DNA from 3 places in the Streptomyces sp. bgisy130 genome. Region 1 is predicted to be linked to each of the others. Evidence: riboswitches for the same ligand, from Rfam matches in the RefSeq annotation. Region 1 holds a riboswitch; each other region holds the start of a gene.

Region 1 (10,205 bases):
TGTCGGGTCGGTCACGTTGGCGGATACGGATGCGGTGGCGCGCGCGGCGCTGCGGGCGGCGGCCGGGGACGCGGACCCGACCGCGGGTGGCGGTATGCGTGCGGGCGTGACTTCGGCAACGGACGTGGCGTCGGCGGCGGGAGTGGTTTCGGGGCAGGTGCGGCCGCTTCCAGCCAAAGATCCCATATGGCCAGAGGTTGAACTTGCAAGTACAGATTAGGTGTCCCTAACCTGTGCCCTTCACGGTTACGTCGTCCCCAGAAGCCGTAGGAGTCCCCACGTGTCCACCCCGCTCACCTCATTCACCCAGAGATCCACGCCGCACGCGCTCGCGCTCTTCCGGATCGTCATCGGCCTGCTCTTCGCCTGCCACGGCGCCTCCTCGCTCTTCGGCGTCCTCGGCGGCGCCATGGGCCAGGGCGGCACCGTCCCCACCGGCAGCTGGCCGGGCTGGTACGCGGCCGTGATCCAGCTGGCCGGCGGCCTCCTGGTGATGTTCGGCCTGGGTACCCGCGCCGCCGCGTTCATCAGCTCCGGCTCGATGGCGTACGCGTACTTCTCCATGCACCAGGGTTCGGGGCTGTTCCCGATACAGAACGGCGGCGAGCCCGCCGCGCTGTACTGCTGGGCGTTCCTGCTGATCTTCTTCACCGGCCCCGGCGCATGGGCCCTCGACCGGGTCTTCTTCGGCGACCGCGGAGCGGAGGCGGCCCCGGCCGCCCAGCGAGAGCCCTCCGCCGTCTGACGCCCCACGCTTCGGCGGATCCCGGCCCGCCCCTCACGGCCCGTACGGCAGCTCTGCCGTACGGGCCGTAGCGCGCCCGGCGCCGGCCCACGGGCGGGACACGCCGGGCGCGGGCCGTTCCTCCCCATCAGGGGCATACCGCGCGTCCCGGGTGTCGCGCACCCAATGCCGCTTCCCGCGCATCCCACCCCCACCCTTTCGGCCACCGTGGCCAGGCGTACGCTGTATGGCTGTAGCGCCGCCCCTGCCGCACCGAGCGACTTAGCGGCGGGGTTCGGACCGGGAGAAGGACGTTGCTGGAAAGCCTGGGGTCCCTCGGCGGCAGCCCTTGGGTGTATGTGATCGTCAGCATCTCGATCGTTCTCGACGTCTTCGTCCCGATCCTGCCCAGCGGGGTCCTGGTGATCGCCGCGGCCACTACGGCGGCCGGCACCGGCACGGCGGCGGACGCGGTCGGCGGCGCCGGGGTCACCGCCACCGTTCACAGCGGTGCCCACCTGGCCGAAATGCTGTCCCTGATGCTGTGCGCGGCCACCGCCTCCGTGCTCGGCGACATGGTCGCCTACCGGCTCGCCCGGCGCGGCGGCGACCGCTTCGACCGCGCCATCGGCCGCTCCCGCCGGCTGGCCACGGCACAGGAACGACTCGGTACGGCGCTGACGCGGGGCGGCGGCGGCATCGTCGTCCTGGCCCGCTTCGCCCCCGCCGGACGCTCCGTGGTCAGCCTGGGCGCCGGTGTCGCGCACCGTACGGTCCGCGAGTTCCTCCCCTGGTCCGCACTGGCCGGCCTGGCCTGGGCGGCCTACAGCGTGAGCCTCGGCTACTTCGGCGGGCACTGGCTCGGCACCTCCTGGATGAGCACGGCCCTCTCCGTCGTCGCCCTCTTCGCCGCCGGTTCGGCCGCCGCCTTCCTGATGCGCCGCCCGGAGCGCCAGCCGGCGCACTGACGGGGCGGCGGCGGGCCGGAAATCCCTTGGCCGGACGTCGGCCCCCGGTGCGACGATGACGGCATGAGTGGCATCCACGCATCCGACGGCGCGCACGGGCCCGGCGACCGCGGCGCCGGGGGCCTGGCCGAGGGCCCCGCCCCCTGGCGTCCCCGTCCCGAGACCGCCGCGGACACCGCGGCCGTCCGCCGGATCCACCTCGCCGCCTTCGAGTCGGCCGGGGAGGCCGATCTCGTCGACGCGCTGCGCCTCGACCCGTCGGCCTGGCTGCCCGGCCTGTCCTATGTGGCCAACGCTCCGGACGGCACCCCGGCCGCCCATGCCCTGCTGACCCGCTGTCATGTCGACGAGGTGCCCGCGGTGGCGCTCGCGCCGTGCGCGGTGCTGCCCGAGTACCAGAAGCGCGGTGCGGGCGATGCGGTGATCCGCGCGCTCCTGGAGGCGGCGCGGGCCGCCGGGGAGCGGACCGCGATCGTGCTCGGCCATCCGCCGTATTACCCGCGCTTCGGGTTCGCCCCGGCCGCCCCCCGGTTCGGCATTCTGCCGCCGCAGCCCTGGCCGGACGAGGCCTTCATGGCGCTCTCCCTGGACGGCTCCCCACCGCCGCGCGGCACGGTGCGCTACGCCCGGGCCTTCGGCATCGGCTGACGCCGGGCCCTGTGCCGCCGCCCGTCCTCGTGCCGGTGCGGCCGAGACCGATCCCGATACGGAGTAAAGTCAACCGTCCCACCACCCCGCCCACCGTCTCCTGCGAGCGCACCGCTCCCCCGGCGCCGGACCGGCGCCGCTCCGAGGGCGGCACCCTGGGAGGGCTCCCACCACACACACGAGGCACTCTTCGGTGAACCACCCGCCGGTCGTCGAATGGACCGAGGCCGACCAGCCCCGCTCCGCCCGTTGGCGCTCCGAGAACGGCGCCCCGCCGCCGCGCCGTATCGTCCTCGCGGACGACCGGACCAAGGCCGACGACGCCTACCGGCTCGCCTGTGAGGGCACCGCGCTGTTGTGGCGCGGCGACTTCCACAACGCCCGTCAGCTGCTGACGGCGATGGCCCGCCGGATCGACCGGCGCCCCCGCAAGACGCCGCCCGCCGATGTCACCCAGGCGTTCCATCTGCACCGGGCCGCGCAGAATCACCGTGCCCGCATCCTGGGCATGCTGCTGGTCCCCCTGGACGCGACCTTCGCCGTCCCGCTGCACCGCGCCCCTGATGTCCGCGAGGCCTGCACCCGGGCGTACGGCCCCGGCGAGCCCGCCGACGCGCCCGCGTCCGGCCCCACGGCGGGTGCGGACCCGACCACCACTCTCGTCTCGCTGCGTGAGCTCCTCGCCCTGATCGGCGCCAATGAATGGCGCAAGAAGGGCGTCGAGATTCCGGCGCTCGGCGGCGACCGCATCCATCCGCACTACGGGGTCTTCTCCCCGGCCCGCGGCGAATACGTCGACCTGGTGGCCGAGGCGCCGCTGCCCACCGAGGAGCTGGCGTTCGACATCGGCACCGGTACCGGCGTGCTGGCCTCGGTGCTCGCCCGGCGCGGGGTGCGCAGGATCGTGGCCACCGACCAGGATCCGCGGGCGCTGGCCTGCGCCCGCGAGAACACCGAACGCCTGGGTGTCGCCGGGCAGGTGGAGGTCATCGAGGCCGATCTGTTCCCGGCCGGCCGCGCCCCCCTGGTCGTCTGCAACCCCCCATGGGTGCCCGCGAAACCGACCTCCCCCGTGGAGTACGCGGTGTACGACCCGGGCAATCGCATGCTGCACGGCTTCCTGAACGGCCTCGCGGACCATCTGACACCGGACGGCGAGGGCTGGCTGATCCTCTCCGACCTGGCGGAGCACCTCGGGCTGCGTCCGCACGCCGAACTCCTCGACGCCTTCGCCAAGGCCGGCCTCACGGTCCTGGGTCGGCTCGGTGTCACCCCGCGCCATCCGCGCGCCCGGGACACCTCCGACCCGCTCCATGTGGCCCGCGCCGCCGAGGTCACGTCCCTGTGGCGCCTGGGCCTCGCGGACCGGACCGACTCCGCCTCCTGACCCGCGGCCGTACGGTCAGGCCCGCAGTCCCGCACAGGCGTTGCGCAGGTAACGGCGCCAGTCCCCCGCGTCGTGCCGGATCACCGCCGCCAGCCCGCACACGATCATCACCACATCACCGACCTCGGCATCCGCGCGCACCGTGCTCTCCTCCTTGGCACGGGCGAGCAGCTGGGCCGCGACCGTCTCGGCCCGGTCCCGTCCCTCGCCGGTCGGTTCGGTGGATCCGAAGGCTGCCTCGATCGAGGCGGACAGCCCGCGTTCGGCGCTGAGCACCTCTCCGATGTGCGCGAGATAGGCGGCCAGCCCGTCGGCGGCGGCCGCGCTGGGCAGACAGCGGCTGCGCCCGAACTCCACAATCTCCGCCTGGCGTTGCTCCCCCACGGCGGCGATCAGCGCCGCCCGGCTGGGGAAGTGCCGGTAGACGGTCCCGATCCCCACCCCCGCGGCCCGGGCGACCTCGGGCATCTGCGCCTCGTCGCCACGCGCGCGGAACACCTCCCGCGCGGCGTCCAGCACACGGGTGCGGTTGCGCTCGGCGTCGGCGCGCGGTCTGCGCGGGGGCGTGGAGGAGGTCGAAGTGGGTGCCACACGGCCGATGCTACTGCTAGGCTCGTGAAACGGAATCGGATTCCGATTCCATATCGTCGCTCGCCGCACCGGCGCCGCACCGGCCGCACCGGCCGCATCGCCGCCCAGGTGTCCGGACGGCCCGGACGGCCCGGTGGACGGCCGACGGCCGACGGCCGACAGACCCGGAGAGGACCCGCGATCACCATGTCCAAGGAACGCTTTCTCGTACTTCAGCCCGGCGAACGGCGACCGGGGCGCGTCCCCCTGCCGCCCGGATGCGACGTCAAGGCCCGCACCGCCGACACGGAGGGCCGGCTCGCCATCCTGGAGAACCAGCTCGACGTCGACATCCCCCCGCACATCCACCACCACGCCGATGAGTTCCTCTACGTCCTCGACGGCGTGATGGAGGTCGACCTCGACGGCACCACCCATCGCCTCACCCCCGGCATGTGCGCTCTGCTGCCGCACGGCGTACCGCATGCCCTGCGCAACGCCTCCCAGCCGCCCGCCCGGTGCCTCCAGATCTCGGCGCCGGGCGGCTGGGAGGAGTTCGTGGAGGACATCTGCGAAGCCGGCCCGGTCATGCGGAAGGGCGGCCACCCCGACCTCGACCGCCTCAACGAAATCGGCGCCAAGTACGGGATGGAGTACCTCGGCTGAGAAACGGAGGCCGGGCGCGAGCCGGAAGAGCGGAGCGTGGCGGCGAGCGAAGGATTGCGTCGAGTTGCCGACGCGGCCGGCCGGCGCCGGGCCGCCGGTCGGGGCGCCTCCGGCCGCTGCGCCGCCGATCGGGCACGATGGACGCACCATGGATCCCCGGCAACTCTTCTCCCGCGCCCGCCGGCTCGCCGAGCCCGCGACGCCCGCCCGGCGACGGCTGCTCGGCATCACCGGGCCGCCCGGCGCCGGCAAGTCCACCCTCGCCGCCCATGTCGTGGCGGAGCTGGCCGGGCAGGCGGCACTCGTCCCCATGGACGGCTTCCATCTCGCCGAGGCGGAGTTGCGCCGCCTGGGCCGTACGGACCGCAAGGGCGCGCCGGACACCTTCGATCCGGCCGGATATGCGGCGCTGCTGGCGCGGCTGCGCGCACCGGAGCCGGACAGCGCGGTCTATGCCCCGGCGTTCGACCGCCGGATCGAGGAGCCGGTCGCCGGCAGCATCCCCGTGGCACCCCATATCCCGCTCATCGTGACCGAGGGCAATTACCTGCTGCTCGACTCCGCCCCCTGGTCGCGGGTCCGCGCACTGCTCGACGAGGTCTGGTACGTGGACCTGGACACCCCGGAGCGGATCCGGCGGCTGGTCGACCGGCATGAGCGCTTCGGGCGCCCGCGCGCCGACGCCGAGCGCTTCGTCCACGCCTCGGACGAGGCCAACGCCCGGGTGGTGGCGGCCACTCGCGACCGCGCCGACCTCGTCATCACCTTCACACCTGAAGAGGCCCTGCCGCCGGCGGGCTCATAACCTCCCGCCGCCGCCCGCCGGCGAGCAGCCCGGCCACCGACAGCGCACCCCACCCCACGGACACCGCCACCGCCGCCAGCTTCCGGTCCCGGCCGGGCAGCGTCGCGCCGAGCAGCACGGCGTCCCCGAAGTCGGCCGCGATCCGCACATACGCGGCGGTGCGCAGCGCCGGGCCCTCCGGGGCCACCGCCAGCGCCAGCCCGCTCACCGCATCCCGCCAGGCCAGCGGGCGCAGCGAGGTGCGCGTCGCCCGCTCGGTCCGCCCCTCCTCGCCGACCAGCCCCGAGGGCCGTGCCAGCAGAGCGGGCACGGCGGTCACCGCCACCCCGTAGACCGCCGTGGCGACCCCGACCGCACGCAACAGACCGACCTTCATCCGCCGTCCACCTCTCCTCGCCCCGACCACACGAGCCTCATCACACCCATCCACCCCCTCAACTCCATTCCGCGGCGGGCCCCTTCCCAAACGACATCAGCAGTGTCATCATGACATCACGAGTGTCATTGAGGGGGATGTCAATGAAGAGGTCGTTGAAGAGGTCGATGCGGACGTCGATGCGGACACCGATGGGGATGCCGAGGGACCTGAGGGGGCTGCGGTGAGGGGTACCGAGGCTGAGCGCGCCGGGAGGTCGGCGGCCACCGAAGATCTGCTGTACGACGTCATCCGACGCCTGTGGCCCCTGCACCGCACGGTCGTGCGCGCGGTGGAGCGCGAGCTGGCGGACACCGGCATGACCGCCGGCGAACACGCACTCCTGGACGCCTTGCGCACCGAAGGTCCTCGTACGGTCCCGCAGTTGGCGCGTGCGATGGGGCTCGACCGCCAGCCGGTGCAGCGCTGGGTGAACCACGCCGCGGAGCTGGGCCTGGTCGTCACGGCCCCGAATCCCGCCCACCGGCGCTCACCCCTGATCCGGCTGACGACCGAAGGCACGGCGGCGATACGCGGGGTCCAGCAGTTCGAGGCGACGGAGCTGCGGCAGCGGCTGGCCGACCTGCCCGCCGAAGACGTCCGCACCACGCTGCACGTACTCGACCGACTCGGTGCGGAATTCCGGCACCTGGCGAACGGCCCGCGCGTTCCACCGGAGGAAACCGACAGTCAGGGCAGTCGGGACAGTCGTCGCAGTAAAGCCAGTAACGGCAGTAACCGTAGTAACGGCAACCCCGAAGGCCACGACGACAGACCCGCCCCGCCCCCTCTCATGCACAAAGGACGGTCAGGAGAATGACGCAGAGAATCACCGCCTGGTCCGAGATCGACAACGGCATCGTGCCGATCGACGAGGGCGAGCTGTTCTACGAGACGGCCGGCTCGGGCCCCGCGGTGGTGCTGCTGCACGGCGGCATGCTCGACCAGCACATGTGGGACGAGCAGTTCACCTGGCTGGTCAACTCCGGCCTGCGCGCGATCCGTTACGACGCCCGTGGCCACGGGCTGTCGTCCACCGTGACCGGCGACTTCTCCCATCACGACGACCTGTGTGCCCTGCTGGACGCCCTCGATGTCCCCAGCGCCGTCCTCGTCGGCCTTTCCCACGGCGCGCGGGTCGCCCTGGACACCGCCCTCGCCCACCCCGGCCGGGTGACGGCCCTCGCGCTCGCCTCCCCGGGAATCAGCGGCCGGGCCTTCACCGACCCCTTCGTCCTCGCGCACATCAAGGAGCAGGTGGCGGCGATCGGCGAACCGGACGGCGCGGAGCGGTATGTCGAGCACTTCCTGCGGATATGGGTGGACGGGCCGCATCGTGAGCCGTCCGCGGTGCACCCGGGATTCCGCGAACGGATGCGCGCCTCGGCCGCGGCCAATGTGGAGGTCCATGCCGACGGAATGGGCGCCGGAATGCCCCTCGAAGTCGGTGCCGCCGACCGCCTCGGGGAGGTCCGGGTGCCGACGGTCGTGTTCGACGGCGACCTCGACAGCCGGGACATCTCCGCCAACGCCCATGCGATAGCCCTGACCGTCCCCGGCGCCCGAAGGGTCCGAATACCGGGTGCGGCCCATATGGTCAACCTGGAGAACACCCCGCTCTTCGACCACGAACTGCACACCTTCCTCTCGTCCCTGGACTACTGACCCACCGGGACCGTCAGCCCACCGCAACCGGCCCTCTGTGAACGGCCCGTTGAGGGGCGCCCCCGCGAACGGCGGAAAACCCCCACACACCTCGTGCCACGGGGGCGGCGGCTAGAGTGGCCGGGCCGTGGTGTTCGGGAAGCCGGTGACGGACCTTGTGGTCCCAGCCCGGAGCGGCCCTCGCCACTGTGATCGGGGAGTTTCCACCCCTTCCGCGGGCGCCTGGCGCGCCCGCGGCGCCACTGACCGCAGCCCGCGGCCGGGAAGGCGGGGGCGGACGCGGGCACCCTTCCCCAAGCTCTAAAGGAGCAGGGTGATACCCCTAAGCCAGGAGACCGGCCACGGCATCTCACGAACTGATCCACGAGGTGCTGGAGCGTGACCGTCCGGATGGCCCTGTCCACCGATACCCCGAACTCCCCTGCCCCCGCCGCATTCCGCTGGCGCCGGCAGGACACCGTCCGTACCGCGGGCCTGATGGCCGTCATAGCCGGGCTGCATGTCGTGGCCTTCGGCGTGCTCTTCCTGCTCGTGGTCCCGAACCACTACTCCGTCGGCAGCCAGGTCTTCGGCGTCGGGCTCGGCATCACCGCGTACACCCTCGGTATGCGGCATGCCTTCGACGCCGACCACATCGCCGCGATCGACAACACCACCCGCAAGCTGATGGCCGACGGCAAGCGGCCCATCTCGGTCGGCTTCTGGTTCGCCCTCGGCCACTCCAGCGTGGTCGTGATGATGGCGGCCCTCGTGGCCGGCGGCGCCCAGCTCGCCGGCACGCTGCTCAACAACGAGTCCCGTACGCACCAGATCCTGGGCACCGTCGGCACCACCGTCTCGGGCACCTTCCTCTACCTCATCGCCGCCCTCAACCTCATCGCGCTGGCCGGGATCTGGCGGGTCTTCCGAGGGATGCGGGACGGCCACTACGACGAGGCCGAGCTGGAGCAGCGCCTCGACGCACGCGGCTTCATGAACCGCTTCCTGGGACGGTTCACCCGCTCCATCTCCCGCCCCGGCCAGATGTTCCCGCTCGGTTTCCTCTTCGGGCTCGGCTTCGACACCGCGACCGAGGTGACCCTGATGGTGATGGCGGGCAGCGGCGCGGCGGCGGGCCTGCCCTGGTACGCGATCCTGTGTCTGCCGCTGCTGTTCGCCGCCGGGATGAGCCTGTTCGACACCCTGGACGGCACCTTCATGAACTTCGCCTACCAGTGGGCGTTCGCCAACCCGGTGCGCAAGGTCTACTACAACCTCACCATCACCGGCCTGTCGATCGCCGTCGCCTTCTTCATCGGCACCATCGAGCTGGTGACGGTGCTGCACGACAAGCTCGGCCTCAACGACGCGCTGACCGGCTGGATTTCCGGCCTCGACCTCGACAACGTCGGCTTCATCATCGTCGGCCTGTTCGTGGTGGTGTGGGCCGCGGCGCTGGCGTACTGGCGCCTGTCCGGCGTCGAAAAGCGCTGGGCGGAGCGGGCCGGGCGAGCCGAGTCGCCGGGGCGGACCGCGCCAGAAAGCTGAGGAACCGCGGGCCCGCCCGACCTGACCCCGCGCCCTCAGGTCGCCGAGCCCGCCGCGGCGCCCGTCTCCCGGTCCGGCCCCCACTGCTCCAGCGCCGCTGCCAGATCGAGGGGCAGCAGCCGGTCCGGCTGGTCCGGGCCCGGCCAGTCCTCCCGCGGGACCCGCCACATCACCTCGAACTCGTTGCCGTCCGGGTCCTTGGCGTACAGCGACTTGGCGACGAGGTGGTCGGTCGACCCCACCAGGGCGTCGCGCTCGGTGAGCCGGGTGTGGGCCGCGACGAGTTCGCGGAGCGTGCCGACCTCCCAGGCCAGGTGGTACAGCCCGACCCGCCCGGTCCCGGGGCCCGGCGCGTCCGGCGCCACCGCGAACAGCCCCAGATCGTGATCGTTGAGTGAGCCGGGCGCGCTGAGAAACGCGGCCCGCCCCGGTATCTCGACATCCACCGTCAGCCCGAGGGCCTCGGTGTAGAACGCCACCGACCGTTTCACATCGCGGACGTTGAGCACCGCGTGGTTCAGACGTCGTACGGACATGGAGCTGTTCTCCGTTTCTCCCGGCCGCGACACCGCCGTGGCGCCGCCGCTCACCCCTACTTCTGCCTACCTCGCACACCCCGCCCCTGCCCAGGGCCTGCCGGCCGGTAGCCGGCCGGCAGACGTCCCGTCCGCGGCGCACTCCGGGTGCGCACGGGGCAAGGCAGCCTCTCCGGGGACTCGTCCCGGCGTCACTTCCGTACCAGCAGCACCCCGCCTGCCAGGACCACACCCAGCACCAGCGCGATCACGCCGTGGACCGTCCGATGGGAGCGCAGCCCCGGCAGCAGACGG
Region 2 (10,205 bases), on a different contig from region 1:
TCGTCGAGAAGGAGCAGTGGTGGACGGGCGGTCAGCACGACCGCGAGGGCCAGCGCGAGCCGTTGGCCCTCGGACAGATCACGGGGGTGAACGGAGTCCGGGACATCCGGCAGCAGCCGGGCGACCAGAGCCCGGCAGCTGCCGGCGGGGGCGTCCGCGTCCTGGTCGGCCGCGGTGCACTCGGCGGCGACGGTATCGGCGTAGAGGAGGTCACGAGGTTCCTGCGGGACCAGACCGACATGTCGCAGGAGGTCCCGGGGGCTGGTGCGGTGCGGGACGGCGCCACCGACCCGCACCGTGCCGGACGACGGCTGATGCATCCCGACGAGGGTGGTGAGCAGGGTGGACTTCCCCGCACCGTTACGTCCCATCAGGGCGACCGTCTCGCCACCCCGCACGGTCAGATCCACCCCGTGCAGCGCCTCGGTCCGACCCCGGCGCACACCGAGCCCCGAGACCTCCGCGGCAGCATCCGGTGCTCCCGGCTCGGGCCCCGCGTTCCTCGCGGGCGCCTGCGGCGGGACCTCCGCCAGCTGCTCGCGCAGGGGGGCGGCCTTGCGGCGGGCGTCGCGTACGGAGAGGGGGAGCGGGGACCAGTGGGCGAGGCGGCCGAGGGCCACGACCGGGGGGTGGACGGGGGAGACGGCCATGATGTCGGCGGGGGTGCCCATGACTGGGGGCGCGCCCGGGGAAGGAAGGAGGATGACCTGGTCGGCGTACTGGACCACGCGCTCCAGCCGGTGTTCGGCCAGCAGGACCGTGGTGCCGAGGTCATGGACCAGCCGCTGGAGGACGGAGAGCACCTCTTCCGCGGCGGCGGGGTCGAGTGCGGAGGTCGGCTCGTCCAGGACCAGGACCTTGGGGTGGGTGGTGAGGACCGAACCGATCGCCACCCGTTGCCGCTGTCCGCCCGAGAGCGTGGTGATCGCGCGGTCGCGCAGCTCGGCCAGGCCCAGCAGGTCGAGGGTCTCCTCGACCCGGCGGCGCATCACCTCAGGGGGGAGGCCGAGCGATTCCATGCCGTAGGCGAGTTCGTCCTCGACGGTGTCCGTGACGAAGTGCGCCAGTGGGTCCTGGCCCACGGTGCCGACGACATCGGCCAGTTCGCGCGGTTTGTGGGTGCGGGTGTCCCGGCCGTCGACGGTGACCCGGCCGTGCAGGGTGCCGCCGGTGAAGTGCGGGACGAGACCGCAGACGGCGTTCAGGACGGTGGACTTGCCGACGCCGGAGGGGCCGACCAGGAGACACAGTTCGCCCTCGGGGACGGTCAGGTCGACGCCCTGGACGGCGGGCGCCGCGGCATCGCCGTAGGTGACCGAGACCTGCTCGAACCGGATCACGGGGTGGGCTCCTTCGTACACGGATCGACATCAGAGGCACGGCGACGCCCACGGGACGCAGCACGGGACCCGGCCCGGTCCGCGCTCGACGGGAGCGGGGCGACGAACGCGGGAAGCAGCCCCACGAGAACGGAAACGGCCGGCCAGAGGGGGAGAACGGGGGTGGTGAGCGGGACGGCGGGCGGATGCAGCGCGGCCGGTGCATAGTCGTTCGCCCAGATCATCAGGGCGGCGACGGCCATGCCGGAGCCCGCGACCAGCCAGGCGCGGGCGCCCCACCGCTCGGGCCGGTAGCGGCTGCGCACCGAGCGGCGGCCCCCGAGCCACAGCCCGGCGAGCGCCGCCGCCAGCCCGGCGAGCAGCAGCGGCAGCCCGTAGCCGCTCCCGGTGTCCCCCAACAGCCCATAGGTTCCGGCGCAGACCCCGAGCAGCCCGCCGAGGGTGAGCACGGAGGTGAGGTGGCGTACGGCGGGCGGTACTTGGGCGCTGCGGCCGTAGCCGCGTGCGTCCATGGCCGCGGCCAGCGCCACCGAGCGCTCCAGCGCGCCCTCCAGCACCGGCAGTCCGACCTGGAGGAGTGCCTTGACCCCGCGGTCGGGGCGCCCGCGTAGCCGGCGGGCGGCGCGCAGCCGCTGGACGTCGGCGACCAGGTTCGGGGCGAAGGTCATCGCCACGACGACCGCGACGCCCGCTTCATAGAGCGCACCGGGCAGGGACTTCAGGAGCCGGGCCGGGTTGGCGAGCGCATTGGCGGCGCCCACACAGATGAGGAGAGTGGCCAGTTTCAGTCCGTCGTACAGGGCGAAGACCATGCCCTCCGCGGTGACCCGGCCGCCGATCCGGACGCCCTTCGCCCAGTCCGGCAGCGGCACTTCGGGCAGCGTGACGAGGGTGTGCGTACCGGGGATCGGCGAGCCGAGAAAGAAGGCGAAGACCAGCCGGATGACGATCACGACCAGCCCGAGCTTGACGAACGCGCCGTACGAGCGGGCCCACGGCGCATCCGTACGACGCGCCGCGACGACATATCCGGCCACCCCCACCAGCAGCCCCAGCAGCAGAGGATCGGTGGTGCGGGAGGCCGCGGTGGCCAGGCCCAGCGCCCACAGCCACCAGGCGCCGGCGTGCAGCGCGGTGGTACGGGTCGCCTGCGGGGCGCTCATCCGCGTCGGCGGCGTGCCTGCCACACCGCTGCCGCACCCAGGGCGACGACGACCGCGGCCCCGCCGAGCAGTCCGGCGGACGGCCCCCCGTCGACACTCCCACCGCCCCCGTCCTTCCCGTCGGCACGGCCCTCCGCCGCTCCCGCGGACGAAGCAGCGGAGGACGCGGACCCCTTCGCCCCGTCCTTCGCCCCGTCCGTCGCGCCGTCCTTCGGGCCGTCCTTCGATCCGTTCACCGCCTCCGCGCATCCCGCCTTCGGATACCCGGCGATCGCACAGAGCAAGGCATTGGCGTCGTAACGCAGCGGCCGGGCGACCGCCGCCAGCGCCTCGCCCGCCGAGGCGTCCTCGGCCACCTGCGCACACTCCGTCCTGGCCGCCGGCGGCCGCTCGCCGCCGGGCGCGTCCGCCGCGGTGCCGAAGTCCAGCACGATGCCGATCCGCTTGCGGCCGTCCTTGGCGGGGGTGTCGCGGCAGATCGCATCGAAGTCGGCGGCCGGGCGCGGCTTACCGGCCCCGGCGGAGTCGGCGCCGAGGGTGAAGCGGAAGCCCGCGACCGCGCCGTCGGCCGGACGCTGAGTGGCCGGCCCCTCGGTGGCGTACGCCCAGGAGCCGCCCTTGCCGTCCCAGAACGACCAGTAGCGGTACTCCTGCGCCTGCGCGGGCCCGGCGGCCAGGCCGGTGACCGTACCGGCCAGCAGTACGGCGCCGGCGATCCTGGTCCGCCGCATCAGAGCTGGTTCTTCTTACGGCTGCTCAGCAGGAACCCGATGCCGGCGCCGAAGGCGAGGCCGACGCCGATGACCCACCACACGCTGATGCCGCCGCCGTCCGTGGCGCCGTCGGCGTCCCCGGTGTCCTTCTGCGCCGCGGCGGCCGGCTTGGGACCGGTGGCGTTGAGCGCGGCCACCAGGTCGGTGCCGCCGAAGGAACGCGGGTCGGTACCGGTGGCGTGCGCGGCCAGCACCAGCTGGGCGTACGCGGCGGGTCCGTTCTGCTTGGCCCAGTCCGTGGCGTTCTTCTCCAGCCACTTCAGCGGCTTCGCGGCAGCGGCACCGTGCCCGCCCGCCGCCAGCGCCACCACCGCGTCGGCGGTGTTGCCGACATCGGGCTGCTTCTCGGCGCCCGGCATCGCGGAGAGCAGATGCTGCCCGTTCTTGTCGAGCTGCGCGACGAGGTAGGCATCGCCACCCGCCGCGGCCCGCGCCGACTCGTTCTTCTTCGCGTCCCCGCCGTCCTTGCAGTTCAGCGGCTTGACCGGAGCGTCTGCCCGCTGGTCAGCGGGCGCCACGACGAAGCCCTTGCCGAGCGCTCCGGTCGCGGCGGCCGCGGTGGCGTCGGCGTTCGGGGCGGCGCCCTTGAGCTGGAAGGTGAACGCGCCGCGCTCGCCCTCCTTCGCGTCGCAGCCCAGCTGGAAGGTGAGCAGCCCGTCGTACGGGGTCTTGCCGCCCTTCTTGGAGGTCACGGACCGCGGCTTCTCGCCCGCCGCCGCGAGCGCGCCGATGACCACGGACGTGGAGTTGGCGTCGCTGGCCGAACCGGGCATCGAGCTCCAGCCGCCGTCATCGTTCTGCACCGATTTCAGCCAGCCCACGGCCTTTTGCACGGTGTCACCGTGCCCGCCGAGCGCGGCCAGCGCCTGCACCGCGGCCGCAGTCTGGTTGGTGTCCCGCATGGTCTTGGCGTCACAGGGCTTGCCGGGCTCGGCACGGAAAGCGGTGAACGCGCCGTCGGCGCACTGCTGCCCGACCAGCCAGCGCACGCCGGACGCCGCCGGCCGCACCCCCACCGTGTCCTGCGCGAGCAGCGCGAGCGACTGCCGCCACACCCCGTCGTACTGCGGGTCCTTGGTGCCGTACAGGCCGTCCGGCAGCTTCTTGGGGGACGCGGACGGGGCGGCGTCGTCGGCGTACGCGGCGGGGGCAGCGGCCGCGCCCAGCACCGCCGCGGCCGCCAGCGCCGTGGCGGCGCGGCGCGCCAGGAAGGCGACGGGGTGCGTCAGGGGGGCCTGGTGAGCCATGGAAGCCATGGGGGCCATCGGGTCGGTGCCTCTCGGGTCGGGTCGCGGAGATGTACGCAGCCGCGCTCGGCCGACCGCCCGCGCGGCCATCCCCCTGGATCGCGGACGCGGTGGCACCGGGCTCAGCTCCGTATACCTCGACGGTGCCGCGCACCGGCCGTCCCTGTGGCGGACGGTTCCGGTGGCGGGAGCCTTGGTCGTGCCCCCTCGGGTGCTCCGGCTCGTACGGCCGTCCTGCCGGGCCAGCCGGCGCGGTACGGACGGGCCGTCCTCACGGTTGCGGGTCAGCGCCGGATTTCCACCGGCTTCCCCCGATCGGGTACGGATGAATTTGTCCCGCACACCTTAACCGGCACCGGGCGGGCGCTCGCTCGCCCGTACGAGCCGACGAAATCCGGCACGAGCCGGAGGGAGCGGCGCGCGCGCCGGGCACGGGCGCGGCACGGGCCGGGCGCACCGGCGCCGGGTACGAAAGGCCCGCCCCCTCACACCGCCCGATACCGCACCGGATCCGACCCCGGCACCCACTCCGCCCGCCCCTGCTTCACCAGCCGGCGCAGATGGGCCTCGGCCTCCGAGACGGCGATATTGCGGGATCCGTAAGGGATCTGCTCCCACGGGCGGTTCCACTCCATGGCCACGGCGAGCTGCCAGACGGTGCGCGGTTCCTGGAGCAGGGATCCGAGCTGGGCCAGCCGCTCTTCGTGGTGGGCGATGAGGGTGCGCACCCGGCCGCCGGCGTCGGTGAACGCGTGCTGATGGGCGGGCAGCACCTCGGCGGGGTCGAGCCGGCCGACGCGCTCGAGGGAGTCGAGGTAGTCGCCCAAGGGGTCGGCGTCCTCCCCGGAGCCCGCCATGCCGTGCGGGCCGGGCGGGCTCCCCTCCTCGTCCGGGGCCTCGTACAGGCCGATGTGCGGGGTGATGCCGGGCAGGAGGTGGTCGCCGGAGAACAGCCGGCCGAAGCCGGGCGTCCGCGCCGAGGGGTGCTCCTCCTCCAGGTGGAGGCACACATGGCCGGGGGTGTGGCCGGGCGTCCAGATGGCGCGTACCCGGCGCCCCGGCAGGTCGAGCAGTTCGCCGGGGTCGATGCCGCGGTCCGGCAGCGCGGCCCGCCGGCCGGGCAGCTTCCGGCCGTTCCCTGTGGCGCGGGCCTTCCGCAGGGGCGCCAGATGGTCGTCCGGTGCGCCCGCCGCCGTGAGTTTGGCGAGCAGGTAGTCGAGCCACTGGCCCGGTTCGGCCGCGCGGGTGCGGCGGACCACCGCGGTGTCGGCGGCGTGCATCGCGATCCAGGCGCCGGAGACCTCCCGGACCTTGGCGGACAGACCGTGGTGGTCGGGGTGGTGGTGGGTGATCAGGACGCCGTGGAGGTCGGTGAGGGCGAACCCGCAGGCGGTGACGCCGGCGACGAGGGTGTCCCAGGAGTCCGGGTCGTCCCAGCCGGTGTCGATCAGCACCGGCCCGCGGTCGGTCTCCAGGAGGTGGACGAGAGTGTGGCCGAGCGGGTTGTCCGGGATGGGGACGGGGATGCTCCACACCCCGCCCTTGTGGTCGGTCACCTGCGCGGTCATCCCGGTCCCCTCTCGGTGCGGCATACACCCGGTACCCGGCCTCACTATAACTAGAACTGGTTTCAAAGCGGCTTGAAGTGCCCCCTCGGGTGGGGTGAGTTGGGATTCGGTCGGCGCCGTGGACTCCTCCAACTAGAACTGGTATCAGTTCCTGGGGTGTACGTGGCCTGATGCCTCGTCAGCAAACCCATCACGCCGAGGCACCTCCGAGGCGCGTCCTAGGGGCCTCGGCAACAACAGCGAACCGGCAACAACAGCGAACCGGCAACAAGCGCGAACCGGCAACGACATCGAACCGGCAACGACATCGAACCGGCAGGGACCGCCGGAACAGGCGGCCGACCCGCAGGAGGCGGCAGCGATGAGCGACCTCGTCGAGCACGGAAAGCTCTACATAGGCGGTGAGTGGGTCGATCCGGCCGGCCGGGACACGATCGAGGTCGTCTCGCCGCACACCGAACAGGTCATCGGCCGGGTGCCGCACGCCTCGCGGGCCGATGTCGACCGTGCGGTGGCCGCGGCCCGTACGTCCTTCGCGTCCGGGGTGTGGGCGAACGCCCCGTTGGCGGACCGGATCGCGGTGGTGACCCGTATCAAGGACGCCTTCGCGGCCCGCAGTGAGGAGATCGCCAAGGTCATCAGCGCGGAGAACGGCACCCCGTTCACCTCCGGCGTCATGGTGCAGTCGCTGGCCGCGATGCTGGTGTGGGACGCCGCGCTCACGGTGGCCCGTGACTTCCCGTTCGAGGAGCGGCGGGGCGGGGTGCTGGGGCCGCTGCTGGTGCGGCGGGAACCGGCCGGGGTGGTCGCGGCCGTGGTGCCGTGGAATGTCCCGCAGTTCACCGCCGCCGCCAAGCTCGCGCCGGCGTTGCTGGCCGGCTGCTCGGTGGTGCTGAAGGTGTCACCGGAGACCCCGCTGGACGCGTATCTGCTCGCGGAGATCGCGACGGAGGCCGGACTGCCGGCGGGGGTGCTGTCGATCCTGCCGGCGGACCGCGAGGTGAGCGAGTACCTGGTCGGGCACCCCGGCGTGGACAAGGTGTCGTTCACCGGCTCGGTGGCGGCCGGCAAGCGGGTCATGGAGGTCGCGGCTCGCCACCTCAGCCGGGTCACGCTGGAACTCGGCGGCAAGTCCGCGGCCGTGATCCTGCCGGACGCGGATCTGGACGCGGCGGTGGCCGGCATCGTGCCGTTCGCCTGGATGATCAACGGCCAGGCGTGTGTGGCCCAGACGCGGATCCTCGCCCCGCGCAGCCACTATGACGAGATCGCCGAGCGGTTCACCGCGGCGGCCTCGGCGCTCACCGTCGGCGACCCGCTGGATCCGGCCACCGAAGTCGGCCCGCTGGTCGCCCGCCGTCAGCAGCAGCGCTCACTGGACTACATCGCGCTCGGACAGCAGGAGGGCGCCAAGGTGCTGACCGGCGGCGGCCGCCCCAAAGGGCAGGCCACGGGCTGGTACGTCGAGCCGACCCTCTTCGGTGAGGTCGCCAACTCCATGCGGATCGCCCGTGAGGAGATCTTCGGCCCGGTCATCTGTCTGCTGCCGTACGACGACGAGGCGGAGGCGGTACGGATCGCCAACGACTCCGACTACGGGCTCTCCGGCTCGGTGTGGACGGCCGACGTCGACCACGGCATCGAGATCGCCCGGCAGGTGCGCACCGGCACGTACTCGGTGAACACCTTCAGCATCGACATGCTCGGCCCGTTCGGCGGCTACAAGAACTCCGGCATCGGGCGGGAGTTCGGGCCCGAGGGCTTCGGCGAATACCTGGAGCACAAGATGATCCATCTGCCGGCGGGTGCCTGATGGGGGACCGCTGGCAGGTGGTGGTGGACCGGAACGTCTGCATCGGGTCGGGGATGTGCGCCGCGGCGGCGCCGGACGGCTTCCGCCTCGACTCGGCGCGGCAGTCGCATCCGGCGGCGCCGGAGACGGACGCCGCCGAGAGCGTGCTGGCCGCGGCCGAGGGATGTCCCGTGGAAGCGATCACCCTCACCGTGGCCGACAGCGGCGAGGCGGTCTTCCCGCCGGAGGAATGAGCGACGGCCGCACGGCCGGGGAACGACGGCCCGGGGCGCGGGGCGGGAGCCCCGTGGCCGGGGGCCCGTAGGGGGCGCGCGGCGGAGTCCCGTAGGGGGCCGGTGGGCCCCTTGCGGGCCAACTACCCATGGCAGAGGCGGGGTTAACGCGCGCGGGCCGACGAGGATGGTACGGCCCCACGTGCCGGTGGTACGGCCCCAGGCGCCCGCCCTCAGCGCCCCCGGCCCCCCGGCCGGTCCCCCGACGTGACCTCGATCAGGCGGCAGACCGTCTCGATGTCTATCTTCACCTGGGCGATCGAGGCGCGGCCCGAGAGCCAGGTGATCAGGGCCGAGTGCCAGGTGTGCTCGATGACGCGGACCGCGGAGAGCTGCTCGGGGGTGGCGGGGCCGTCCAGGCCCATCGCATCGAGGATGATCGCGGTGGTCAGCCGGGAGACGGTGTCCACCTCGGGGCTGACGGAGCGGTCTGCGAAGGTCAGTGCGCGCACCATCGCGTCCGCGAGATGCGGCTCGCGCTGGAGCGCGCGGAACGCCCGCATCAGGGTCTGGGCCACCCGTGCGCCCGGGTCCTGCTCCGACGGCGGGCGTTTGCGCAGCGTCTCGTGCATGTGCTGGAGCTGGTCCTGCATGGTGGCGACCAGCAGATGCACCTTGGAGGGGAAGTAGCGGTAGAGGGTGCCGAGCGCGACGCCCGAGGACTCGGCGACCTCGCGCATCTGCACGGCGTCGAAGCCACCACGGGACGCCAGCTTGGCGCTGGTGTGCAGGATGCGGCGGCGCCGGGCCTCCTGACGCTCGGTCAGGGGAGGACTCGCGGGAAGGGTCGGTCTGGCCGCCTTGGATTCCGTAGTCATATTTCCCATTCCGTGGCATTCCGTCCGCGATGCGGCGAGTGCCGGTGGTGTGCTCGGCACAGCATGGCAGGGGGGCGGGTGGTGGCGCGAATCACCTGGTGCGGCTCTTTTCGCTTCGTTCTCGGCCGGTAGATTCGAAGCTCGGTGAACTGATCAGTAGCCAATAAGTTCTGAAACTTGTTCTAGATTACCGCCAGCGGTTACGCTCCGGCGAAAGTCCAGTGAGAAGGGGGCCGAGCGTGACCGCAGAGGCCGTCCAGGCAGCCGCGCCTCGCCCCGCAGAGGCCACCCCGGCCTCCGCCCCGACGAACGGCGAGCGTCCCCTGCGGATCGCGATGCTCACGTATAAGGGGAACCCGTTCTGCGGCGGCCAGGGCGTCTACGTACGGCACCTCTCGCGCGAACTGGCCCGCCTCGGCCACTCCGTCGAGGTCATCGGCGCCCAGCCCTACCCCGTCGTCGACGACGGGGTGACCCTGACCGAGCTGCCCAGCCTGGACCTCTACCGCCAGCCGGACCCGTTCCGTACGCCGAAGCGCGGTGAGTACCGCGACTGGATCGACGCCCTGGAAGTCGGCACGATGTGGACCGGTGGTTTCCCCGAGCCGCTGACCTTCTCGCTGCGGGCCCGGCGCCATCTCGCCGCCCGCCGAGGCCAGTTCGACGTCGTCCACGACAACCAGACCCTCGGCTACGGCCTGCTCGGCGGCCCCGGCGCGCTCGGCGCCCCGCTGGTCACCACCATCCACCACCCCATCACCGTCGACCGCCGGCTGGACCTGGCGGCCGCCGGCGGCTGGAAGCGCCGGGCCTCCGTCCGCCGCTGGTACGGCTTCACCCGTATGCAGAAGCGGGTGGCCCGGCGGCTGCCGTCGGTGCTGACCGTCTCCGGATCCTCCCGCCAGGAGATCGTCGATGACCTCCGGGTGGCCGCCGACCGGATCCATGTGGTGCATATCGGCGCCGACACCGATCTGTTCTCGCCGGATGCCTCGGTGCCCGAGGTGCCCGGCCGGATCGTCACCACCTCCAGCGCGGATGTCCCCCTCAAGGGGCTGATCCACCTCGTCGAGGCGCTCGCCAAGGTGCGCACCGAACAGCCCGACGCGCATCTGGTGGTCGTCGGCAAGCGCGCCGACGACGGGCCGGTCGCCGCCGCCATCGAGCGGCTCGGCCTGTCCGGCGCCATCGAGTTCGTCAAGGGCATCAGC
Region 3 (10,205 bases), on a different contig from region 1:
GGACCGCGCGCCGGCGGGCCGGGTGCTGCCGGCCGCGAGGGCGAGATTCTGCCCGCCCAGCACGGACATCCGTTTGCCGTCGCTGGGGCGGGCCGGCAGCTGGGTGACGTCGAACTGCTCGCCGGGTGTGAGCTTCTCGGCGACCGAGGCGTATTCGACCGGCCAGTTGCGCATGAACAGCGCGCGGCCGTCGGCGAACCAGCGGCGGCTCTCCGTCTCGTCCATCGTGGTGGCCTCGTGCGGCATGATCGAGTCGAGCCGGAGTTTGAGGTCGGCGATGCCCTGCTGGAGCGCGCCGACCTGCGCGCCCTTGGTGAAGCTGGTGGCGTCCGGGTCGCCGCCGTTGACCCAGGCCGACTCCAGGGTGTTGACGGTCAGCCCCTCGTAGGGCCGCAGCTGGGCGACCATGCCGTACATCCTGGGCCGCTGTTTCTTGTGGCCGGAGGCAGCGTCCCGGGCGGATTCGCGGTTGTAGTCCTGCGCCACCTCGGTCGCCACGTCCTTCAACTCGCCCCAGTTGGACGGGGCGCCGTGGCCGTACGCGCGAAGGATGTCCTTGCGGTAGTAGAGCAGCCCGGCGTCGGTGTTGAAGGGCACCCCCCATACCTTGCCGTCGTACTCGACCGTCTTGGCCACGCTGTCCAGGAAGTCGCCGTTCAGGGCCGTGGCCCAGGGACGGATCACGCCCGCCTCGGCGAACTCCGCGGTCCAGGCGACATCGAGGTTGAGCACGTCGTAGCCGCCGTTGCCGGACTGGCCGGCCGCCAGCAGCTGGCTGCGCTGGCCGTCGGCGGTGTCCGGGAGTTTGACGATCCGGACCGTACGGCCGGTCCGCCGCTCCCAGTCGTGGATCAGGTCCTGACGGACACCGGAGCTGCTGAGGTCACTGCCGGTGGCGAGGACGATCGCGCCCTTCTCCGGGACGAGTTGCTCCCCCGGTGCGCAGCCGCTCGCCGCGAACATCAGGGCGAGACAGGCCAGGGCGGCGGGTGCGGCGGTGCGTGGTGCGGTCATCGGTCCCCCTTGGTGGCCGTGCCGATGGAGGCGATCCGTCCGGCCAGGGTGTCGACGGCCTGCGGGCCGCCGGGCACACACTGGCCGTGGGAGGCGTCGGCCAGCCGCTGGAGGGCGAAGGTGTCACAGCCGTTCTTGCCCAGCGCCAGCGCCAGGACGGGCACTTCGGGGCCCTCCTCGACGAGGGTGCCGAGGGTCCGCTCCACGCCCGCCGCGCGCCCCGGGCCCGCACCGTCGTCCTGGTCGAGGATCAGCACGATGGCCTTGTTGGTGGCCGGGGACTTCTTCATCCTGCGCACCGCGCGGGTCAGCGCTTCCTCCATCGCGGCCCCGTGCTCGACCAGTTCGCCGCCCGCGATCCGGTTCAGCGCGGCCCGGCCCGGTGCCGGGTCGGCGCTGCCGGGCGCGACGAGCTCGCGCACCGCGTCGGCGTCGGTGGGGTGCCCGCGGTCCGGGAAGGCCCACAGGCCGTAGGTGTGGCGGGCGCCGACCATCTCCAGGACGCGCCCGGCCGCGCGCAGGGCGGTCGGCAGCCGGCCGCCGTCGGCCATGGAGGTGGAGGTGTCGAGGAGGATCAGCACCTGGCTGGACTTCTGGGCCTTGTCGTAGCCGTCCAGTACCTGGGAGACCTGGTCCGGGTCCGCTGTGAAGGGGACGGTCGGGGCGAGGGGGCTGACGTCCGCGCGGCTGTCGAGCAGCGGTGAGCCCGCCCCCGGGCCGGTGCCGTGCACACCACGGTAGCCCTGGGCGGTGAGGGTGCGCCGGCCGCCGTCCGCGGCGCGCAGCCAGGTCGCGAAGCGGGCCACGGCGGCCTGCCGTGGGGTGGCGTCCCGGGTGCCGTGCCAGTCGACCCGGATCAGGGGGTGGTCGAGGGCGGGGACGTCCCGGGGGTAGTAGGCGACATAGCGGCTGCGGAGCGGGAGCGGGGCGTCCAGGGCCGGGCAACTGCCGGTGGCGCGGCCGAGGTTGTAGTCGGCGAGGGACTTCTCCGAGACCAGGGGGGCGGACTTCGTACGGTCGACGGAGCCGGCGGCGTCCGCGTCGGGGCGCAGCGAGCACAGCAGTTCGGTGCTGCCCGCGTACTGGCTGCCGGGGGCGGACAGCCGCTCCTCGGCGTGCCGGGCCAGGGTGAGGTCGGGCGCGCCGGACGAAGCGGCGTCCGAGCCGTCGTGGGTGAGGTAGAGGCCGAGGGTGTGCAGCAGTCCGGTGCCGGACAGCACCGGGCTCGGCCGCAGCAGCCGGAGGTCGCGGTGGGTGCGGTCGGTGCCGGTGAGCAGCTCCCGCCAGGAGGCGCCGGCCGGTTCGACGTCGTCCAGCCGGCGGTGTGCCGGGATGCCGACGACCAGGGGGGTGTAGGCGACCGGGGCGCTGTAGTGCAGGGTCGCCGGGGAGCCCTTGGCGGGCATCCCGCGGCGGGCCTCGTAGTAGTCGGCGGTGGATTCGGGGATCCAGATGTCGGGCTGGGGTCCGGGCCGGTAGAGGGGGTCGATGCCCTTGTCGTCCGGTCCGTCCTTGCCGGTGCCGTGGGCCTCGCCCTGCCAGCGGTCGGCGGCGGCGAAGCCCTGGTCGACCTGGTCCTTGGCAGCGGAGTAGACGGTGATCTGGGCGCGCCGGCAGCCGTCGGGGAGGTCGCCCTCGCCGTTGAGGGGCCGGGTGTTGGCGTCGGACATCTCGTAGTCGAAGGCCGCCTGGCGCAGCGCGGGTTCGGCCTCGGGCGCGGTGAGCAGCCGCAGTTCGAGGGCGGGCGGGCAGGCTGCGGCGGCGCCCGGGAGGTTCAGCAGGACGACGCCCGCGGTGGCCGGTACGGCGATGATCGCCAGCACCATCAGGATCCGGAACCAGTGCCGGAAGGAGGTGTTCAGCCGGCGCCGTAAGCGGATCCGCAGCGGGGTGGGGGGCCGGATGCCGGGGGTGGCGAAGGACAGGATGACGTCGTCGACGGTGTTCTGCTTGGCCGAGCGGGGCTCCCAGACGTCGCCCATCGGGGTCTGCTCGCCGGCCAGTTGGTCCCGCAGCTCCCGGACGAGGTCCTCGAAGGTGACGAACCGCTTGCCGGGGATGCCCTCTTCCAGGATCTGCCGCAGGGCGCGGGTGAAGACACTGCCGCCGGTGGGCTCCTCGCCGCTGAAGATCCGGCGGTTGGGCTGTGCGGCCATCAGCAGCGACGTGGGGGTGCGGCAGGCGTGGAAGGCCTCCCCGGCGTTGCCGGCGTAACAGCACTCCAGGACGATCACGATCCGGTCGGCCCGCGCGTTGTCCAGGTAGGACAGCACGGTGTCCTGCCAGGAGACGGTTTTGTGCCGCCGTTCCGACGCACCGACCATGAGCTGGAGATTGCCGCCGTCCCGGCCGACCCGGCCGTGGCCGGAGAAGTACACCAGCAGCAGTCCGCGGGCCTCCTGGGTGACGGCGTCCAGGGCCTGTTCGACCTCCCAGGGCTCCTGGGGCCGGCAGATGACGACCTCGCCCTTGGTGAAGAGGTCGGTGCCGGGGGCGAGCAGGACGCGTTCGAGTTCCTGGGGGTTGTCCCGTACGGCGGGCAGCGGCCGCAGGTGGCGGTAGTCGTCGACGCAGATCAGCAGCGCCCGGTTGACCTTGCCGCGTGCGTCGTATTCGGACATCCGGCTCAGTCCCCGGCGGTGCTGCCGCCCCCGTTCGCCGGGCTGCCGGGATCGGGGCGTTCGGGGGCCGGGGCGCCCGGTCCCGGGTCGCCCAGTGCGCGCAGTTCGCCGTCCCCGCCGCCGACCGCCACGGCGGGCCGTTCGCCGGTGTCGCGTTCCTCCCTGCGGCGGCGCAGCCACTCGCGCAGGGCGATGCTCAGGCTCTTGGTGATCTCGGCGGCGACCGCGCCGACCACGACCAGGATCAGGTCGTCGACGCCGATGGCCATGTCGCCGGGGCCGTCGTCGCGCTCCCCCGCCGGCCGCAGCTCCCAGTCGTGCGGCCGCCCGTTCAGCCAGGGCTCGCGCTCCAGCCACGCCTTGAGGTCCTCGGCGTCCTGGTCAGGATTGTTCGTGCCCGTGATCCTGATACGGATCTCGTGACGGTCAGCGCGCTGCGGCATCCCCCGGCCCCCTTCCGGCGGCCCCTTCGCCGCCGTGCACCAGATAGTGACGCGGGATCAGGTGCGCGGGCAACCGTCCGTGACCCCCCAGCCACGCTGTGGCGTGCGCCACAGCGCCTGCCACGGGGCAGCGTCGCAGGTCAAGGGTGAGTTGACGGCGTTCGCGGGGCGTGGTGGACTGCCGGAGCCAATCGGCGACAGCAGAGGAAGTCCGGTGCGAATCCGGCGCGGTCCCGCCACTGTCACCGGGGAGCGTTCCTCCAGCGAAGGCCACGGTCCGCCTCGCATACGTCGGATGACGTACGCGGGACTGGAAGGCCGGAGGACACGCCGATCCGGGAGCCAGGAGACTCTGGTCGCCGTCACGTCGAGCCAGGGCGCGGACCCTGAGTGAGGACATACCGCCATGCCCGGCCGCCCCTTGAGATCGCCACTGCCCGCTGCCGCAGGGCTCCTTCGGGGCCGGGCGGGACGTCACGGACGCGCCCTGACGGCGGTCTGACCCGATGCGCGGCGAACACGCGGGATATGCGTGCGGCGCGGCCCTCGGCTTTCTCGGCGACCTGATCGCGGCGGATCCGCGGCGCGGCCATCCGGTGGCCGCGTTCGGCCGGGCCGCGGGCGCCGTCGAGCGCCGGCTGTGGCGCGACCACCGTGGTTACGGGGCGGCTCATGCCGTGCTGTGTGCGGGCGGGGCCGCGGCCGGTGCGGCGCTGCTGGAGCGCGCGGTGCGGGGCTCGGCTTCCGCTTCTCTGCTGTCGCTCCGTGGTGGCGCCCGGGTCGCGCTGACTGCGGCGACGGCCTGGGCCGTGCTGGGCGGCACCTCGCTGGGCCGGGAGGCACGGGCCGTCGGCGGGGCGCTGACGGCGGGTGATCTGGACGTGGCACGGGAGCGGCTGCCGCATCTGTGCGGGCGCGATCCGCAGGCGCTGGACGGGCCGCAGATGGCCCGTGCGGTGGTGGAGTCGGTCGCCGAGAACACCTCCGACGCGGTGGTCGGCGCCCTGGTATGGGGCGCGTTGGGCGGAGTGCCCGGTCTGGTGGCGTTCCGTGCGGTGAACACCCTGGACGCGATGGTGGGGCACAAGTCGCCGCGCTACCGCCGCTTCGGCTGGGCCGCGGCCCGGCTCGACGATCTCGCCGGCTGGCCCGGCTCCCGGCTGACCGCCGCGCTGACCGTGCTCGCCGGCCCCGACCGGCGCGGTGCGCTGCGGGCCTGGCGGGCGGACGGCGGTGCGCATCCGAGCCCCAACGCGGGCCCGGTGGAGGCGTCGTTCGCGGGTGCGCTGGGCGTACGGCTGGGCGGCACGCTGGCGTACGGCGGGCGGGTGGAACACCGTCCGGTGCTCAACGGCCCGGCGCCGCCGGTGGCGGTGGACGACATCGAGCGCGCGGTGCGGCTCTCCCGGCGGGTAAGTGTGCTGGCACTGGCGACGACGGTGGCGGCGCGGGCGGCGGGCGGCGCCGCGCGGGCTGTGGTGGCCCGGGGGGCGTTGGCTCGGGGGGCCAAGGGGCTCGGGCGTGAGGCGGGCGCGGTATGAGGCCGTCCGTTTTTTCCCCGCCGCCCACCCCCCTTCGGGGGGTGGGCGGGTGTAGTGACCCGAAGCGCAGGAGGAGGAGGAGGAGCCGGTGAACGGGCGGTTGAAGGCAGCCGGCGGGGCGGTCGGCGGTGGCCTGTTGGTGGCCGGGACGACGTCCGACGCCGGTAAGAGCGTGGTGACGGCCGGGATCTGCCGCTGGCTGGTCCGGCAGGGCGTCCGGGTGGCGCCCTTCAAGGCACAGAACATGTCGCTGAATTCGTTCGTCACGCGCGAGGGCGCGGAGATCGGACGGGCCCAGGCGATGCAGGCCGCCGCGGCGCGGGTGGAGCCGACCGCGCTGATGAACCCCGTCCTGCTCAAGCCGGGCAGTGACCGCAGCAGCCAGGTGGTGCTGCTGGGGAAGCCGGTGGGAGAGCTCAGTGCCCGGGGGTACTTCGGGGGGACGTCCCAGGGGAAGACGCAGTACGCGGGCCGCCGGGAGCAGTTGCTCGGGACGGTGACCGACTGCCTCCAGGAGCTGCGGCGTACCCATGACGCGGTGATCTGCGAGGGCGCCGGCAGTCCCGCCGAGATCAATCTGCGGCGCACCGACATCGTGAACATGGGCCTCGCACGGGCCGCCCGTATCCCGGCGGTCGTGGTCGGTGACATCGACCGCGGCGGGGTGTTCGCCTCGTTCTTCGGCACCACCGCGCTGCTGTCCAAGGAGGACCAGGCGCTGGTCGCGGGCTATCTGGTCAACAAGTTCCGGGGCGATGTGACGCTGCTGGAGCCGGGCCTTGCGATGCTGCGCGGCCTCACGGGGCGGCAGACGCTGGGCGTGCTGCCCTTCGCGCACGGGCTCGGCATCGACGAGGAGGACGGCCTGAGGGTGTCGCTGCGCGGCGCGGTGCGCGAGAGCGTGGTGGCTCCGCCGCACGGCGCGGATGTGCTGCGGGTGGCGGTCTGTGCCGCACCGCTGATGTCGAACTTCACGGACGTGGACGCGCTGGCCGCCGAACCGGGCGTGGTGGTGCGGTTCGTGGACCGGCCCGAGGAACTGGCCGACGCCGACCTGGTGGTGCTGCCGGGGACCCGGGGCACGGTCCGGGCGCTGGCATGGCTGCGGGAGCGCGGGCTGGCGGACGCGATCACCCGGCGGGCCGCCGAGGGGCGCCCGGTGCTGGGCATCTGCGGCGGCTTCCAGATGCTGGGCGAGCGCATCGAGGACGAGGTCGAGTCGAGGGCGGGCGTGGTCGACGGGCTGGGGCTGCTGCCCGTACGGGTGCGGTTCGCGGCGGAGAAGACGCTCGCGCGGCCGGCCGGCGAGGCGCTGGGCGAGCCGGTGGAGGGCTACGAGATCCACCACGGTGTCGCCGAAGTGACCGGCGGGGAGGAGGCGTTCATCTCTGATGACCAAGGGCGCAGCCTGGACGGCTGCCGGGCCGGCTCCGTATGGGGCACGCACTGGCACGGGTCGCTGGAGAGCGACGGCTTCCGCCGGGCCTTCCTGCGGCGGGTCGCGGCGGACGCGGGCCGGGCGTTCGTCCCGGCCCCCGACACCCGGTTCGGCGTGCTGCGCGAGGAACAGCTGGACCGGCTGGGCGATCTGATCGAGGAGCACGCGGACACCGGCGCGCTGCTGCGGCTGATCGAGGAAGGGGTGCCGGAGGGACTGCCGTTCGTGCCTCCGGGGGCGCCATGAGGGGTACGCACAGGACGAATACGGAGCTCGACGGCGACGTGGAGGACGACACAGCATGACGACCGCGCACAACACGACCCCGCAGTACCCCTTCACCGCGGTGGTCGGGATGGCCGATCTGCGGCTCGCGCTGCTGCTGAACGCGGTGAGCCCCGCGGTGGGCGGCGTACTGGTCCGCGGGGAGAAGGGCACCGCCAAGAGCACCGCCGTCCGGGCGCTGTCGGCGCTGATGCCGGCCGTGGACGTGGTCAGCGGCTGCCGCTTCGCCTGCGCCCCGGCCGCCCCGGACCCCGGCTGTCCCGACGGGCCGCACGGGACGGGCGGCGTCGAGGAGCGCCCGACGCGGATGGTCGAACTCCCCGTCGGCGCCTCCGAGGACCGGCTGGTCGGCGCGCTGGACATCGAGCGCGCGCTGTCGGAGGGCGTGAAGGCCTTCGAGCCGGGCCTGCTGGCGGACGCGCACCGCGGCATCCTGTACGTCGACGAGGTCAATCTGCTCCATGACCACCTCGTGGACCTGCTGCTGGACGCGGCCGCCATGGGCGCCTCGTACGTGGAGCGCGAGGGTGTCTCCGTGCGCCACGCGGCCCGTTTCCTGCTCGTCGGGACGATGAACCCCGAAGAGGGCGAGCTGCGGCCGCAGTTGCTGGACCGCTTCGGGCTCACGGTCGAGGTCGCCGCCTCGCGCGAGCCCGACGAGCGGGTGACGGTCGTCCGGCGGCGGCTGGCCTACGACGCCGATCCGGCCGGTTTCGCGGCGGAGTGGGCGGCCGAGGAGGACGCGCTGCGCGGGCGGATCGCCGCGGCCCGGGAGCTGCTGCCGCGGGTGACGCTGGGCGATGCGGCGCTCCGGCAGATCGCCGCGACCTGTGCCGCGTTCGAGGTGGACGGGATGCGCGCGGACATCGTGATGGCGCGTACCGCCACCGCGCTGGCCGCCTGGGCGGGGCGGACGGACGTCCTGGAGGAGGACGTGCGACAGGCGGCGCTGCTGGCGCTGCCGCACCGCCGGCGCCGCAACCCCTTCGACGCCCCCGGCCTGGACGAGGACAAACTCGACCGGACGCTGGAGGAGTTCGGCGCGGACGAGAACGCCGACGAGAACGCGGACAAGGACACGGACGGCGACGACGACCCGGAGCCGGACGGTCCGGACGGCGGCCCCGACGGGGGCGGTCCGGACGGAGGCGGTCCGGAGGGCGGCGGGCATCCGCCGCAGGACGGCGGCCCGGAGGAGGCGCCGCTTCCCCCGGAGGCCGAACTCCCCCACCAGCAGGAGCGGGAGGCCCCGCAGACCCCGGAGAAGGCCGAGCCCGAGAGCGCGCCTCAGGGGGGCGCGGCCGGGGAGAAGGCGGCGGTCGGGGCCACCGAACCGTTCCGCACCCGGCGCCTGGATGTGCCGGGCCTGGGCGAGGGCGCGGACGGCCGCCGCTCCCGGGCCCGTACCGCCCACGGCCGGACGACCGGCGCCCGCCGCCCGCACGGTGCCCTGGGCAAGCTGCATCTGTCGGCGACCGTGCAGGCCGCGGCGCCGCACCAGCGGGCCCGTGGCCGCAGCGGGCGGGGGCTGGTGGTGCGCCGGGACGATCTGCGCGAGGCGGTCCGCGAGGGGCGGGAGGGCAATCTGGTCCTGTTCGTCGTGGACGCCTCCGGTTCGATGGCGGCCCGCAAGCGGATGAGCGCGGTCAAGGGCGCGGTGCTCTCGCTGCTGCTGGATGCCTACCAGCGGCGCGACAAGATCGGCCTGATCACCTTCCGCGGCACCGGCGCCGAGCTGGCGCTGCCCCCGACGTCCTCGGTCGAGGCGGGTGCCGCGCGGCTGGAGCAGCTGCCGACGGGGGGCCGTACGCCGCTGTCCGAGGGCCTGCTGAAGGCCCATGAGGTGCTGCGGGTGGAGCGGATGCGGGATGCCTCGCGGCGCCCGCTGCTGGTGGTCGTCACCGACGGCCGCGCGACCGGCGGCCCGGAGCCCGTCGTCCGGTCCGCCCGCGCCGCCCGGCTGCTGGCCGCTGAGGGCACCGCGTCGGTGGTCGTGGACTGTGAGGCGGGCCCGGTGCGGCTGGGTCTCGCGGGCGAGCTGGCCCGTGAGCTCCAGGGCACCGCGATCACCCTCGACGAACTGCGCGCGGACAGTGTCTCCGCGCTCGTACGGACCGTGCAGGGCAACAGGAAGGCCGCGTAATGCCGCAGGGACAGCCGTCCGTCGTACCGAACGACGGGCTCACCACCCGCCAGCGCCGCAACCGTCCGCTGGTGTTCGTCCACACCGGGCAGGGCAAGGGCAAGTCCACCGCCGCCTTCGGGCTGGCGCTGCGCGCCTGGAACCAGGGCTGGCCGGTCGGGGTGTTCCAGTTCGTGAAGTCGGCGAAGTGGAAGGTCGGCGAGGAGCGGGCGCTGAAGGTGCTCGGGGAGTCCGGTGAGGGCGGCACCGTCGCCTGGCACAAGATGGGCGAGGGCTGGTCCTGGGTGCAGCGCGACATCGCCTCCAGCGAGGACGCGGCGCGCGAGGGCTGGGAGCAGGTCAAGCGGGATCTGGCCGCGGAGACCTACAAGCTGCTGGTGCTGGACGAGTTCGCGTATCCGCTGAAGTGGGGCTGGATCGACACCGAGGAGGTGGTGTCGGCGCTGCGCGACCGTCCCGGTACGCAGCATGTCGTCATCACCGGGCGGGGCGCCCCCGAGGCGCTGCTGGACTTCGCCGATCTGGTGACGGACATGACCAAGGTCAAGCACCCGATGGACACGGGCCAGAAGGGCCAGCGGGGCATCGAATGGTGAACAGGGAGCACAGCGCGTGAGCGGCGGGTCGATTCCCCGGCTGGTGATCGCCGCGCCGTCGTCGGGCGCGGGCAAGACGACGGTGGCCACCGGCCTGATGGCGGCGTTCGCCGAGGCCGGGCTC

The links. Region 1 has a riboswitch for cobalamin ahead of nicT (Nickel transporter NicT). Riboswitches for the same ligand answer to the same signal wherever they lie in the genome.
Region 2: linked by a shared signal. The riboswitch ahead of AC3EUV_RS18980 (SCO2321 family membrane protein) and the one ahead of nicT (Nickel transporter NicT) in region 1 are both predicted to bind cobalamin.
Region 3: linked by a shared signal. The riboswitch ahead of AC3EUV_RS15690 (cobalamin biosynthesis protein) and the one ahead of nicT (Nickel transporter NicT) in region 1 are both predicted to bind cobalamin.

Annotation. Positions count from the first base shown of each region.
Region 1 is NZ_JBYISA010000005.1:17,195-27,399, forward strand. Features, by position in the region: gene AC3EUV_RS08970 (FAD/NAD(P)-binding protein) at 1-220, shown strand, start outside; gene AC3EUV_RS08975 (DoxX family protein) at 281-745, shown strand; gene AC3EUV_RS08980 (DedA family protein) at 1,039-1,692, shown strand; gene AC3EUV_RS08985 (GNAT family N-acetyltransferase) at 1,756-2,340, shown strand; gene AC3EUV_RS08990 (methyltransferase) at 2,534-3,727, shown strand; gene AC3EUV_RS08995 (TetR/AcrR family transcriptional regulator) at 3,743-4,318, opposite strand; gene AC3EUV_RS09000 (cupin domain-containing protein) at 4,505-4,963, shown strand; gene AC3EUV_RS09005 (nucleoside/nucleotide kinase family protein) at 5,112-5,768, shown strand; gene AC3EUV_RS09010 (hypothetical protein) at 5,731-6,144, opposite strand; gene AC3EUV_RS09015 (MarR family winged helix-turn-helix transcriptional regulator) at 6,368-7,003, shown strand; gene AC3EUV_RS09020 (alpha/beta fold hydrolase) at 7,000-7,848, shown strand; cobalamin riboswitch at 7,960-8,206, shown strand; partial or broken gene nicT (Nickel transporter NicT) at 8,217-9,375, shown strand; gene AC3EUV_RS09030 (VOC family protein) at 9,411-9,911, opposite strand; gene AC3EUV_RS09035 (DoxX family protein) at 10,103-10,205, opposite strand, start outside.
Region 2 is NZ_JBYISA010000013.1:11,205-21,409, forward strand. Features, by position in the region: gene AC3EUV_RS18965 (ABC transporter ATP-binding protein) at 1-1,340, opposite strand, end outside; gene AC3EUV_RS18970 (CbiQ family ECF transporter T component) at 1,337-2,503, opposite strand; gene AC3EUV_RS18975 (SCO2322 family protein) at 2,500-3,234, opposite strand; gene AC3EUV_RS18980 (SCO2321 family membrane protein) at 3,234-4,541, opposite strand; cobalamin riboswitch at 4,765-4,886, opposite strand; gene AC3EUV_RS18985 (Strvi_7410 family MBL fold metallo-hydrolase) at 5,009-6,091, opposite strand; gene AC3EUV_RS18990 (aldehyde dehydrogenase) at 6,453-7,904, shown strand; gene AC3EUV_RS18995 (ferredoxin) at 7,904-8,137, shown strand; gene AC3EUV_RS19000 (TetR family transcriptional regulator) at 8,350-8,994, opposite strand; gene AC3EUV_RS19005 (glycosyltransferase family 4 protein) at 9,234-10,205, shown strand, end outside.
Region 3 is NZ_JBYISA010000010.1:348-10,552, forward strand. Features, by position in the region: partial or broken gene AC3EUV_RS15675 (extracellular solute-binding protein) at 1-1,014, opposite strand, end outside; gene AC3EUV_RS15680 (caspase family protein) at 1,011-3,635, opposite strand; gene AC3EUV_RS15685 (effector-associated constant component EACC1) at 3,641-4,078, opposite strand; cobalamin riboswitch at 4,282-4,431, shown strand; gene AC3EUV_RS15690 (cobalamin biosynthesis protein) at 4,585-5,619, shown strand; gene AC3EUV_RS15695 (cobyric acid synthase) at 5,708-7,303, shown strand; gene AC3EUV_RS15700 (putative cobaltochelatase) at 7,359-9,485, shown strand; gene cobO (cob(I)yrinic acid a,c-diamide adenosyltransferase) at 9,485-10,081, shown strand; gene AC3EUV_RS15710 (cobyrinic acid a,c-diamide synthase CobB) at 10,098-10,205, shown strand, end outside.